3 regions of the Oceanisphaera submarina genome follow, and region 1 is predicted to be linked to each of the others. Evidence: predicted binding sites of a transcription regulator. Region 1 holds the regulator's gene; each other region holds the start of a gene.
What was found. The regulator MetJ, encoded in region 1, represses methionine synthesis genes. The targets are predictions, from matches to a motif close to AGANNTCTAGANNTCT.
Positions count from the first base shown of each region.

Region 2: a site for MetJ is predicted at 1,803-1,818, ahead of ACLEIV_RS03660 (DUF1852 domain-containing protein). Genes of this name have one in related genera too.
Region 3: a site for MetJ is predicted at 1,627-1,642, ahead of metA (homoserine O-succinyltransferase MetA). Genes of this name have one in related genera too.

Region 1 is NZ_JBKGFN010000004.1:185,072-189,291, reverse strand. It holds gene metL (bifunctional aspartate kinase/homoserine dehydrogenase II) at 1-523, opposite strand, end outside; gene metB (cystathionine gamma-synthase) at 523-1,683, opposite strand; gene metJ (met regulon transcriptional regulator MetJ) at 1,864-2,196, shown strand; gene cysQ (3'(2'),5'-bisphosphate nucleotidase CysQ) at 2,215-3,033, opposite strand; gene nudE (ADP compounds hydrolase NudE) at 3,036-3,593, opposite strand; gene hslR (ribosome-associated heat shock protein Hsp15) at 3,756-4,148, shown strand.
Region 2 is NZ_JBKGFN010000002.1:217,830-222,049, reverse strand. It holds gene ACLEIV_RS03665 (methionine synthase) at 1-637, opposite strand, end outside; gene ACLEIV_RS03660 (DUF1852 domain-containing protein) at 681-1,664, opposite strand; partial or broken gene ACLEIV_RS03655 (IS5/IS1182 family transposase) at 2,019-2,132, opposite strand; gene ACLEIV_RS03650 (LysR family transcriptional regulator) at 2,276-3,160, opposite strand; gene ACLEIV_RS03645 (heavy metal sensor histidine kinase) at 3,474-4,220, opposite strand, start outside.
Region 3 is NZ_JBKGFN010000011.1:4,450-8,669, forward strand. It holds gene ACLEIV_RS11425 (phosphatase PAP2 family protein) at 1-311, shown strand, start outside; gene ACLEIV_RS11430 (CinA family nicotinamide mononucleotide deamidase-related protein) at 358-1,536, opposite strand; gene metA (homoserine O-succinyltransferase MetA) at 1,679-2,623, shown strand; gene ACLEIV_RS11440 (cation:proton antiporter) at 2,714-4,003, opposite strand.

The sequences.
Region 1 (4,220 bases):
GGCGCGAATACGTCTCGTCCACCTGCACCGGCGAGCCGGATACCCGCAGAAAACGACGTGCATCCAGGGAGGCGGCAGGCACCCCCTGGCTGTTCAGCAGGCTGGCCAGCAGACGGGAAGACCACAGCTCGCCGAACGACTGGATAAAACTGCGCTGATCGTCGTCCAACCGGTGATTTTCCAATACCCCGGCAATGGTCTTGATGTCTTCATCCAGCGCCGCCAGTAGGGGCGCGGCCTCGGCCTCACTCAAGGTATTTTCGATCAGACTGCACTGAAAACTGTATAACCCTTCCAGGGTGGCGGCGGCGGCGTTATCGCCGCTGACAAACAGGTTGAGCAGCTCAATCAGGCGGTTGGTGGTCTTGCCCGACGCCGACACCACGATCAGCGCATCGGCTTGCCCCTGGCTGTTGATGATGTCGGCCACCCGATGGAAGCAGGCGGCATCGGCCAGGCTGCTGCCGCCAAACTTATGGACCGGACGCCGATGGCTGTCGATGTCGTTCTGCTGCTGAGCCATTACTTATTTAACACCTTGAATGCATTATCGAAGTCTTCGATAAGGTCGCGTACATCCTCGATACCCACCGACACCCGCAACAGCTGATTGCTAATACCGGCAAGGAGACGGGCTTCTTCCGGCATGGCCGCGTGGGTCATGGTGGCCGGGTGGGCAATCAGGCTTTCTACTCCGCCCAGCGATTCGGCCAGACAAAACAGTTTCAGCTGTTTCAAGAACGCCTTCATGTCGGCTTCGTCCACATTCAACTCGAAGCTGAGCATGGCGCCAAAGCCCAGTTGCTGGCGTGCCGCCACTTCGTGGCCCGGGTTGTCGGGCAGGCCGGGGTGATAAACGGTTTTCACCTCGGGGCGCCCCTGCAGATAGGTGACCAGCGCCTCGGCGTTTTCACAGTGCTGGCGCATCCGTACCCCCAGGGTACGCAGGCCGCGCAGGGTCAGGTAGTTGTCGAAGGCTGAGCCGGTTAACCCTAAGCAGTTGGCCCACCAGCGCAGCGCTTCGGCCAGCTCTTCACTGGCGGCGACCACGGCGCCACCCAACGCATCTGAGTGACCGTTGATGTACTTGGTGGTGGAGTGCACCACCAGATCGGCGCCCAGGGTCAGCGGCTGTTGCAGTGCCGGCGACAGAAAGGTGTTGTCGACCACACTCAGGGCGCCCACGGCCTTGGCCGCCGCGCACAGCGCCGCTATATCCACCACCCGCAACAGAGGATTGGAAGGCGTTTCAATCCACAGCATCCTGGGCTTTTTGGCCAGAGCCGCCGCCAGGGCCGCCTCATCGGTCTGATCCACATACTCGACCTCGAAGTTGCCCTTCTGGGCCAGAGAGTTGAACAACCGATGGCTGCCACCGTAACAGTCGTGGGGCGCCAGCAGCAGATCGCCGGCCTGCAGCTGAGAGGTAATGACCAGATTGATGGCCCCCATGCCGCTCGCGGTCACGGCGGCGCCGGCGCCCTTTTCCAGCCGGGTCAGGGCATCGATCAGCGTCTGTCGGGTCGGGTTGCCGGAACGGGCATAATCGAAGCGACGCTGTTCATTGAAATCGGCAAAAGAATAGGTGCTGCTGAGATAGATAGGCGGCACCACAGCCCCATGCTGGGTATCGGTATCGATGCCGGTACGAACGGCATGAGTCTGGGTCTGGTAATCTGGCATATCCTCTCCTTTGCACTATGGCAGCCTGATGATACGGAACTTCCAAAGCGCGCACAGTAACCCAGCCAGAATGAGCCGTCAAGCCTTCCGGACGTCCACAAGGCTTTGCTGTTGGATTGCCAATAAAAAATGCAGGGGTTACAATCCGGCTCGGATTTTTAACCTTGATGCGGGTGAATAATGAAAACTGAATGGAACGGCGATTATATTAGCCCTTACGCCGAGCACGGCAAGAAAAATGAACAGGTCAAAAAGATCACCGTGTCCATACCGCTCAAGGTGTTGAAGATACTGACCGACGAACGTACCCGTCGTCAGGTCAACAACCTGCGTCATGCCACCAACAGCGAACTGCTGTGCGAAGCCTTTCTGCATGCCTATACCGGTCAGCCCCTGCCCCAGGACGAAGACCTGCGTAAAGACGTATCCGATCAGATACCAGCGCACGCCCGGGCCATCATGGCCGAACTGGGTATCGAAATCGAAGATTACGCCATCGGCGACGAAGAATAACGCCGCCGACACCGGGCGTTAACTTTCCGAAGCCACCAGAATCTGCGGCCAGGGCAGCCCTTCATCCCCCAGGGTAATGAAGTTGGGGTTGATCATGCTGTCGCGCCGGTTGTAGCTGAGCTGCTCGAGATTCAGATCCAGCAGGCGGCCACCCGCCTCTTCCACTATGCACTGGGTAGCACCGGTATCCCACTCGCCGGTGGGGCCGATGCGCATATACAGGTCGGCCCCCCCTTCTGCGACCAGGCAGGATTTGAGCGAACTGGATCCCAGCGGCACCAGCTGATAGTCAAGCGTGGGGGTCAGCCGGGAGCGAACCCAGTCTACGTTCTGCCGACGACTGATGGTGATGCGCAATCGGGTCAGCGGCTCGGCCGGATCATGATGCCGTGCCTCGATCCGTCTGGTCTCGCCGCCCGCTTCCTTGAAGGCACCCTGGCCGCGTACCGCGTAATACATCAGATCGTTTACCGGTCCGTACACCACGCCCAGCACTGGTTTGCCGTCTTCGATCAGCGCTACCATGGTGGAAAAATCACCGCTGCCGGCGATAAACTCCTGAGTGCCATCCAACGGGTCCACCAGCCAGTAACGGGGCCAGCGGCTACGCTCGGCCAGCGCCACCTCGGTTCCCTCTTCCGACAGTACCGGAATATCTGCCAGCTCGCGCAGCGCCTGCCGGAGATACTCATGGGCGGCCAGATCGGCGCTGGTTACCGGACTGTCGTCGTCTTTGTTCTCGGCCTGGTATTGACCACTGTTATACATCGACAATATCAGGCTGCCGGATTCACGGGCGGCCGCCTTCACCCCGGGCAACAAGGCATAGATATCCATGCTTATTCCTCTTTATTGAGCCAGTCCTGTAGTAAAAACAGGCCACAGATGCTACGCGCTTCACTGAAATCGGGCCGGGCCATCAGCTGGTCCAGTTTATCCAGTGGCCAGGGCACCACATCGAGCGGTTCCGGCTCATCCCCCTCACGCCGTTCAGGATACAGATTTCGCGCCAGTAAAATATCCATACGACTACCAAAATAACCGGGAGCCAGGCTAACCTGCTTCAGGTGCGTCAGTTGCCGCGCCCCGTAGCCGATTTCTTCCATCAACTCCCGATTACCCGCCTCCATGGCGTCTTCTCCCGGATCGATCAACCCCTTGGGGAAGCCCAGTTCATAGCTATGGGTTCCGGCCGAGTACTCACGGATCAGCAATATCGTCTGCTCATCGAGCAACGGCACCAGCATCACGGCGCCACGGCCGCTGTTACGCATACGCTCATACACCCTTTGCACGCCGTTACTGAACTTGAGATGGACCGACTCCACCTTGAAAAGACGACTCTGTGCCACCAATTCTGTATGTAGTATCTCAGGTTTTTGTTTCTTGTCCGCCATGACCGTTTCCGCCTTTTCACTCACCCTGATCAGAGGTTATCGCAACTCTCGGTAAACGTCTGCCCACAAGTTGCCGGAACCCGGGTTTTGCCGGCGCCGATATACTCCCCGGGCCGGGGCATCTGGTATAATTCAGACCCGGTTTTAACGAGAGCGAGCGCAATGAACGGAGAAAAACCATCCATCCGCCTGGACAAATGGCTGTGGGCCGCCCGCTTCTACAAGACTCGCAGCCTGGCCCGCACCATGATTGACGGCGGCAAGGTGCACTACAATGGCCAGCGCAGCAAACCCAGCAAGCTGGTAGAGGTTGGCGCCCTGATCCGCCTGCGCCAGGGTAATGATGAAAAGGAAGTCGTGGTGCTGGAACTCTCGGAACATCGCGGCAAGGCAGAGCAGGCCCAGCGCTTGTTTCGGGAAACCGAAGACAGCATCAAGAAGCGCGATCAAAACGCCGAGGCCCGCAAGTTCAACAGCCAGTTTGCTCCCAGCCCTGAACGCCGGCCTGATAAAAAAGAACGGCGTACCCTGCTTAAAATCAAGCAGGGCAACTGAGGCGGCCAGAGGGATAACCGCAGCCGAGCAACCGACCGGCCATGGCCTGGCCCCGCCAGAGACAAACCACTT
Region 2 (4,220 bases), on a different contig from region 1:
AAATATGTACGGCAGTTTCACATTTAAGGCCCTCAATTGCTCTTTCTAAAGCAGCAATCCCCCAATCATTGACCTCATCAAAAAACACATTAAATGCAGGTTCATCAAACTGGATAATATCAACACCAGCTGCCTCTAACTCTTTAGCTTCTTGATTGAGTATTTTGGCGAACTCCCAAGCTAGCTTTTCGCGACTGTGATAATGGTCATCATAAAGCGTATCTATCATAGTCATGGGACCTGGCAGGGCCCATTTAATGGGTTGCTTGGTTTGCTGACGCAAAAACCTGGCATCTTCAACAAAAACCGGCTTTTGGCGACTTACAGCACCAACGACTGTCGGTACACTCGCATCATAGCGATCACGAATTTTAACGGTCTTACGTTTTTCAAAATCAACACCGCTAAGGTGCTCAATAAACGTAGTCACAAAGTGTTGGCGCGTTTGCTCGCCATCACTGACAATATCAATGCCTGCTTGTTGCTGTTCTTGCAACGACACACGTAAAGCATCGTGTTTTCCCTCAATCAATTCATCCTCTTGCAATTTCCAAGGTGACCAAAGTGTCTCAGGTTGTGCAAGCCAAGAAGGTTTGGGTAAACTGCCCGCAGTTGAAGTAGGTAATAATCTTTTCATAATAAACACCGTTCTGTATTCTTGTTAATTATAAGGCCCTAAATCAGGAAGCGTAGCTAGCAGACCATTGTTCAAGGATAGATTGGTATGGTTTGATGAAGTTTTCCTCAGCCACTTTTCCCTGTTTAACTGCTAACTTGCTACGTTCTTCTCGATCATAAACAATTCGAGTTAATGAATGATCCGGATTCTTCAGGTTAGGTTTGTAGCATTTTCCTGCCACAGCATTGGCATTATGAATCTCAGGTCGGTAAATTTTTTGAAAAGTTTCCATCGTGCTGATGGTGCTGATAAGCTCAAGATTATTATAATCATTAAGTAAATCACCAAAGAAATAAAAAGCCAGAGGCGCAACGCTATTTGGTGGCATGAAGTAGCGAACTTCCAATCCCATTTTTTTGAAATATTTTTCAGTTAAGGATGATTCATGTGGCTGATATTCGACACCTAATACGGGGTGCTGATTTCCAGTCTGATGATAGGTCACCTTATCCGAAATGCTGAGGCATATAACAGGATGTTTAATAAAATTTTGCTTGTAGGTGTCTGAATTTACAAAACATTTGAATAGTTTTCCATGCAGATCGCCAAAATCATCTGGGATACTAAATTTGGGTTGCCCCTTGTTATGATTCAACAGCAATACGCTGAAATCATAATCTCGCACATAAGAGGAGAAATTATTCCCTACAATGCCTTCAATGCGTGTGTTGGTTTTGTGATCAACAATGTTCGTCTTCAATATTTCAATCGTAGGAAAGGTGTGGCCATTGCCTTTATTATCAATGTCCATCTCAACGGAAATGATTTCAAGCTCGACGGAATAACGACTTCCTTCGGGGTTATCCCAATGCGCCAAGGCATTGAACCGATTGTCAATCATCTTTAAGGCGTTGCGCAAGTTCTCTTGGCGGCTCTCTCCTCTGGCCAAATTAGCAAAGTTGGTCGTAATACGCGTATTGTCTGAGGGCTGATAATTTTCATCGAAGCCAATGCTGGTTATAGCGAATGTAAAGTCGTTACTCATGGTGATCTGGCATCCAATTATCCGAGATAAAATCTGAATTTATTCCTTGCTCTTTCTGGTCTTGCTGATTTTTCAATCAACAAGCTGCACAGTATTTTCTGGTACTTGTCTGGTTAACAATCAACTGCAATGTTACCTAGAAGTCCAGATGTCTAGAGCTAAGCGTAGATATGTTATACAGGGGCAGATGTATGAAAAATAATGATTTAATTTCATTAATGCGTGAATAAAATTCATGATTTATTGTAAGCCAGCGCACGCTCGGTCAAGCGGTATGCCAGGTTCGCAGTTTGGGCGCACTTGCAGATGCGGCTGTACCCCGGTGGGGCAGGGTACGTCTATCAGCTGAAAATGGCAGCACCATTGCCGGATAGCCTCTTCATCCATCCGGAAGCTCAGTGAACCGCGATTGACCAAGGCCCGGTTGTACGGCCGCCAGTGGCTGATGTTGTGCCGTGCTTTACCCATCTGTTTACTTCCGAGTCCGTTCGTCAGGTGATCGGATCATGGGTGAGACAGAGAGTTCACCGATATAGGAAACAACGCCACCTGACAGGACCGGCGGCTGTGTTAGTGAAGAACAGTGTGAGTTTAAAGGCAAGACTGAGTAACTACCTGACACTCTGAGCCTGAGTAATGAAATCACTCAGGTAATTAATCTGCTCCTCGCCTTTTCGCACCCCTAAAAAGATTTGTTTTCTAATCCCATGTTTACCGAACCGGAGGCTCTTAATGGCCATTTTTTTGGCGAATTCATCCGCTAACCAACCAGGCAATGCACAGACGCCTCTGCCAGCCGCCACCATTTGTAACATTATTTCCGTAGTTTCGATTGTCTTGTGTTTTTTGACCGTGTATTTTGAGGGGTTTAAAAACTGACTGTAAATATCCAGCCGTTCAGGCTCTACCGGGTAGCTAAATAACACTTCATCACTTAACTGTTCAGGCATGATCGAGTTTTCCATGGCAAGACGGTGAGATGTCGAAACGACGAGTCTATGTTCATAGTCAAATACCGGTATAAACGTCACCTTGGGTTTATACAAGGGATCAGGCGTGACGAGGATATCTATCTCGTAGCTATGCAAGGCACCCAGACCACCGAACTGAAATTCCTGCTTCACGTCAATGTCAACGTTTGGCCATTTTTCAAGATAAGGTTCAATCACTTTCAACAGCCATTGATAGCAAGGGTGGCATTCCATGCCGATGCGAAGTGAACCCATTTCGCCTGTCGCTATCTGGCGCAATAGATGTTCAGTGTGTTTGAATTGCGGCAATACCCGATTGGCAAGAGTCAAGATTTGTTCACCAGCATTGGTAAGGCGCAAGGTTCTGCCTTCTTTTTGCCAAACCGGTGTTTTGATCTGGCCTTCTAGTTTTTTGATGCTGTGACTCAATGCAGACTGGGATAAATTTAACGATTCAGCAGCCTGGGTTAAGGTTCCCTGCTCTTTTATTGCTGCCAGCACTTCAAGGTGAAACCGCTCCAACATAACTTAACTCCGGTCTTTAGCACTTAAAATTATGAATGTAATTCATGACTTATTGAAAATATATCATTATTTTCATTATTAAAATCCCGACAATGCATGCCTGAATGTCTGGATATGCAGGTGCCCGGTGGGGCAAGCTTGTCCTGCCGTGACGACGGGCTTCAATCTGGCCGAACATCCAGTGAGTGTTCGCAGCAGGTTGAAACAATGAGTGTCACATCCCGGCGCGTCGAGGGAGGCGGCTGTGTTGCTTCTGGCCCTCAGTCCCAAAATCCGCTCAGACTCTTGATGGGGTTGCTATAAACGGCCGTGGCTAGCCCGCCGTCGTGAAGGGGCCATCGCCGGGAAAGTGGGCCGTGAAACAGGTTTCCCGTTCATCGGAGTGCACCGACAGGGTGCCGTTGTGAGCGGTTATTATTGCCCTGGCGATGGCCAGGCCAAGGCCGGTGCCTTCGGTCACCGACTGGCGGGCGCTGTCGGCACGGTAGAAACGATCGAACAGCCGGGGCCATTGCTCGGGCGGGATGACGGGGCCGGGGTTGGCGACCTCGACGGTGATGCCCTGGCTGTCTTTCAACACAGAAATGCGGATTTCTCCCAGCGCCGGTGTATAGCGAATGGCATTGGTCAACAGATTGCTGAACGCCCGTTGCAGCATGGATCTGTCACCCAGCAGGCAGGCGTTGCCCTGCCGACGAAAATGTAGCTGCTGCTCGCTGGCCAGCGGCTCGAAAAACTCCAGTAATTCGTCCAGTTCATCGGCCAGCTCCAGGGGTATTGGCTGCATGGGCAGTTTCCCCTGTTCCGACTGGGCCAGAAACAGCATTTCACCGATCATTCTTGCCAGCCGTTCTGCCGCCTCCAGATTGGCGTACAGCGCTTCCTTGTATTCAGCAGCATCGCGTTCATGCGCCAGCGCCACCTGAGTGTGCATCATCAGGCTGTTGACCGGGGTGCGCAGTTCGTGGGCGATATCCGAGGAAAATGCCGACAGCCGCTGAAACGAGTCTTCCAGTCGGTCCAGCATGGCATTGAATGCCTTTATCGGCACATGCAACTC
Region 3 (4,220 bases), on a different contig from region 1:
TCAAGGCCAAGGATGCATCCGGTGATTCTTTCCCCAGTGATCACGGTATCGGTTTCGCCACCTTCCTGCTGTTCGCCTGTTATCGTTTTCCCCGTCGCTATCTTTATGCGGTGGTGCCATTGGTGCTGGCCCTGGCCATGCCGCGGGTGATGTCGGGAGCCCACTGGTTTACCGATTTCATCTGTGGCTCCATTCCCCTGGCGCTGATCACCGGGGCCTGGTTGTTTCATACGCCACTGGCGTATCGGCTGACCGAGGTGATGCTCACGCCGATCGAAAAGCTGTTGTTGAGATGGCGGCTGCAAGGTTAAGCAGGAAGGGCGGTCATGGGCCGCCCTTGTCTTTATGCTGACAGCTTTATGCCGACAGTGTGAAGCGCTCGCTACAGGGCAATATATCGTAATCCACCATCAGGGTTTCACCGAGCAGGTGGCGGCGCAGCATATCGAAGGCGGCAAAGGCCAGCAGCCGGCGTCGATTGAGGGGATCACGAAAGTGCATTTGCAGGGTTTGTATCTGACAGCCTTGAGTGGAAAGCAAGGCAATAGGAATGCCTTGCGGGCCTTCGGCACCAATGGCCAGGGTCAGCGGGCGGACCGAGCGCGTCAGCCAGTGGGCGAGATCTTCGGCGCTGTCCGGCAGTCCCGCTACATAATGGCCTTCAAACTCACGGGTAATGGTGCTGATGGTATCGGTCAGGCGGCCGCCGCTGGCGTCCTCGAAGATGGTCAGATCCTTGTTCAATAACAGGGGGCCCAGGCTGGCGGTAAAATTCATCTCGTCCCGGGCCACCAGATGAGTACCCACTTCCGCCAGCAGCTGTGCTTCGGCGGCGGTAATGTCGGCCGCATCTTCGGTTTCGATAATCAACTTCAGCTCTATGGTCGGCGAATTTGCTCTGTAGCCGAGGGTAATGCCGGCCGGCCATTGCTGATGATCGAGTCGGTCGCTTAACCCGGACTCGGACAGACCGAACAGAAAGAAACGACGCACCTGACTGTAGCCATTCTGTCCGAGCTGACGCCGCAGCCGCGGCAGTATCTCATCGTCCATCATTTTCTTCAGCTCGGACGGTACACCAGGAGTAAAGAAAAAGGTTGCACGGTTGAGTTTGATGGCAAAACCGCAGGCGGTGCCTACCGGGTTGTCCACCAGCTCGGCGCCTTGCGGCAGCATGGCCTGTTTGCTGTTGCTCTGGGGCATGGTGCGATTGCGGCTGCTGTATTTCTGCTGCATTACCTCGAGCCAGTGCGAATTCAGTTCGAGGGGAACGCCGGCAGCCTCGGCCATGGCTTCGGCACTGATGTCGTCCGAAGTGGGGCCAAGCCCTCCGTTGACGATCACCAGATCGGCCTGATGGCTGCGTTGTTCGAACAGCTCGACCAGATCTGCCTTGTCATCGCCGATAGTGAAGCGACGTCGAACCTGCCAACCCTGCTCCAGTAATCGCTGCGACAGCCAGCCGGCGTTGGTATCCGTTATCAGGCCGGTCAGAACTTCATCACCGGTACTCACCAGTTCAATCACAGCTTCCATATTCTTATCCTCGAGGTGCGTTATCGGGATTTTAACGTATCTTCGGCCTGCGGCACACGTCGGGGATGACAAGACCCGCCGCTTTGTTGTAGATTTCTAGATGTCTAGACTTTCTTACCGATGCTGTACATGGAGTGAGCAAATGCCCATCAGAATTCCGGATCGCCTGCCAGCGGCCAATGTCCTGACTCAGGAAAATATCTTCGTGATGACGGAGACCCGGGCGGTCAATCAGGAAATCCGCCCGATGCGGGTGCTGCTGCTAAATCTGATGCCGAAGAAAATTGAAACCGAAAATCAGCTGTTGCGTATGCTGTCCAACTCGCCGCTGCAGATTGGCGTGGACCTGCTGCGTATTGACGACAGACCTTCGAAAAATACGCCCCAGTCGCATCTGGAGCATTTCTATCATGATTTCGAGCAGGTTCAGGATCAGTTTTATGATGGCTTGATCATTACCGGTGCCCCCCTGGGGTTGACCGATTTCTGCGATGTGGTGTATTGGGACAAGATAGAGCAGATAGTGGCGTGGTCCAAAAGCCACGTTACCTCGACCCTGTTTTTGTGCTGGGCGGCCCAGGCCGGCCTGAAGATCCTGTACGGGCTGGACAAGCGAACCCGGCTGGAAAAACTGTCTGGCGTTTATGAGCACCAGAATATGGCCCAGTACGAACCACTGGTACGCGGCTTCGACGATGTGTTTCTGGCACCTCATTCCCGCTATGCGGATTTTTCGGTCGATCTTATCCGGCAAAAGACGGATCTGAAAATACTGGCGGCGTCGGAAAAGGCGGGCGTGTATCTGGCGGCCAGTCCGGACGGACGGCAGGTGTTCGTCACCGGCCACCCGGAATACGATGCGGATACGTTGCATACGGAATACAAGAGGGATCTGGACGTGGGTATGGCGCCGCAGATGCCGGAGAACTATTATCCCGGAAACAATGCCGACAACTCCCCCCGGGCCACCTGGCGCAGCCATGGTCACCTGTTGTTTGCCAACTGGCTGAACTATCACGTTTACCAGCTGACCCCGTATGATCTGCGTACCCTGAGCGCCACCGGCGAGTCGCTTACCCGAGGCTAAATGCGATGAGGGGCAACAAATGGTGAGGAGCGAAGTAAAGCCTCAAACCCGGTTCTCCCCCTCACGCTTTACGCCTCACCCATCACGGTATCATTCAATGGGAAAGCCGGCCTTTTCTGCCGCCTTGGCCTTGTTGATCATGGGGGTGATGGTCATGCCCTGTACTATGATGGAAAACAGCACTATGGCGTAGGTCATCATCAGGATCAGATCCCGCAGTTCAACCTGGCCGTCGGTGCCAAGCTTGATACCGGTGGGGATAGACAGCGCCATCGCCAGTGACAGACCGCCACGCAGACCGCCCCAGGTCAGGATTCGTACCGAATACCTGTTGTAGCTGCGGAAACGGCGGAAGCCGACATAGGGTAGGGCGACGCTGACGAAACGACCGGCCAGCACCAGTGGAATACCGCACAGCACCAGGATCCAGGCCTGCCAGTGGAACTGCACCAGCAACATGGCCAGGCCAATCAGCAGGAACAGCAGGGCGTTCAGAAACTCGTCCAGCAAATGCCAGAATTGATCCAGGTATTTCGAACTCTGTTCGGAGAAACCGGTGTAGCGGGTCCAGTTGCCGATCATGATTCCCGCTACCACCATGGCCAGAGCGCCGGAGACGCCCAGTATATTGGCCAGGGCAAAGCCGGCGGTGGGAATGCACAGGGTCATCAACAGCTCCATGGAGCCGTCGTCGGTGGCGCTGATCATCAGGTGAGACATCAGGCCCAACAGGGCGCCGAATACTATGCCGCCGATGGCTTCGTGGGTGAACAGCGTCAGCACGGAGCCGAAGGTTGCTTCATTACCGTTGAAGGCCACCGCAAAAATGGTCAGGAAGATGACCAGGCCGATACCATCGTTGAACAGCGACTCGCCTTCAATCTGGATGGCGATTTGTTCGGGGGCACCCAGCTTCTTGACGATGGCCAGCACGGCGATGGGATCGGTGGGGGAAATCAGCGCCCCGAACAGCAGGCAGTAGATAAACGGCAGGGGAATGGCGGCCACATAGGCCAGCAGCCACAAGCCGGCAGCCACCACCAGCGTTGAGATCAGCACGCCGATGAGCACCAATACCGAAATCTCCCATTTCTGACTCTTCAGTGCCGGCAGGTTGATGCCCAGTCCGCCCGCAAACAGCAGGAAGCCGAGAATACCCTGCAGCAGAAACTCGCCGAAGTCGACGGTCTCGAGGGTGGCAATGGCATGCAATTGCAGCTCGGGCCAGGTCGTTTTACCGAGGATCAGCATCAGGATGGAGATAAGCAGGGCGCCGAAGGTAATGGCGATGGTAGTCTGGATTTTCATTATGTATTGATTGACGAAAGCGATGGTAATAGCCATCGCCGCCAGAATACACAGGGTGTAATAGACGCTCATAAAGGCACTTCCGTAGAGATTTTATTTTATTTGCAAGCTGGGTTGGCCGGTCTTTGCCGGTGGTGCATAGTGTGCCCTAACAGCACGGGTTTTCACTAGTGAAAATGCGGTTAATTTACGCATTTTTACCGGCTATACGACCCTTTCCATGAGTCAGCCTTGTAGATGGCTGGATTTCCAGTTTCATATTTTGTGGTAGCATGGATGTTGCTTTCAG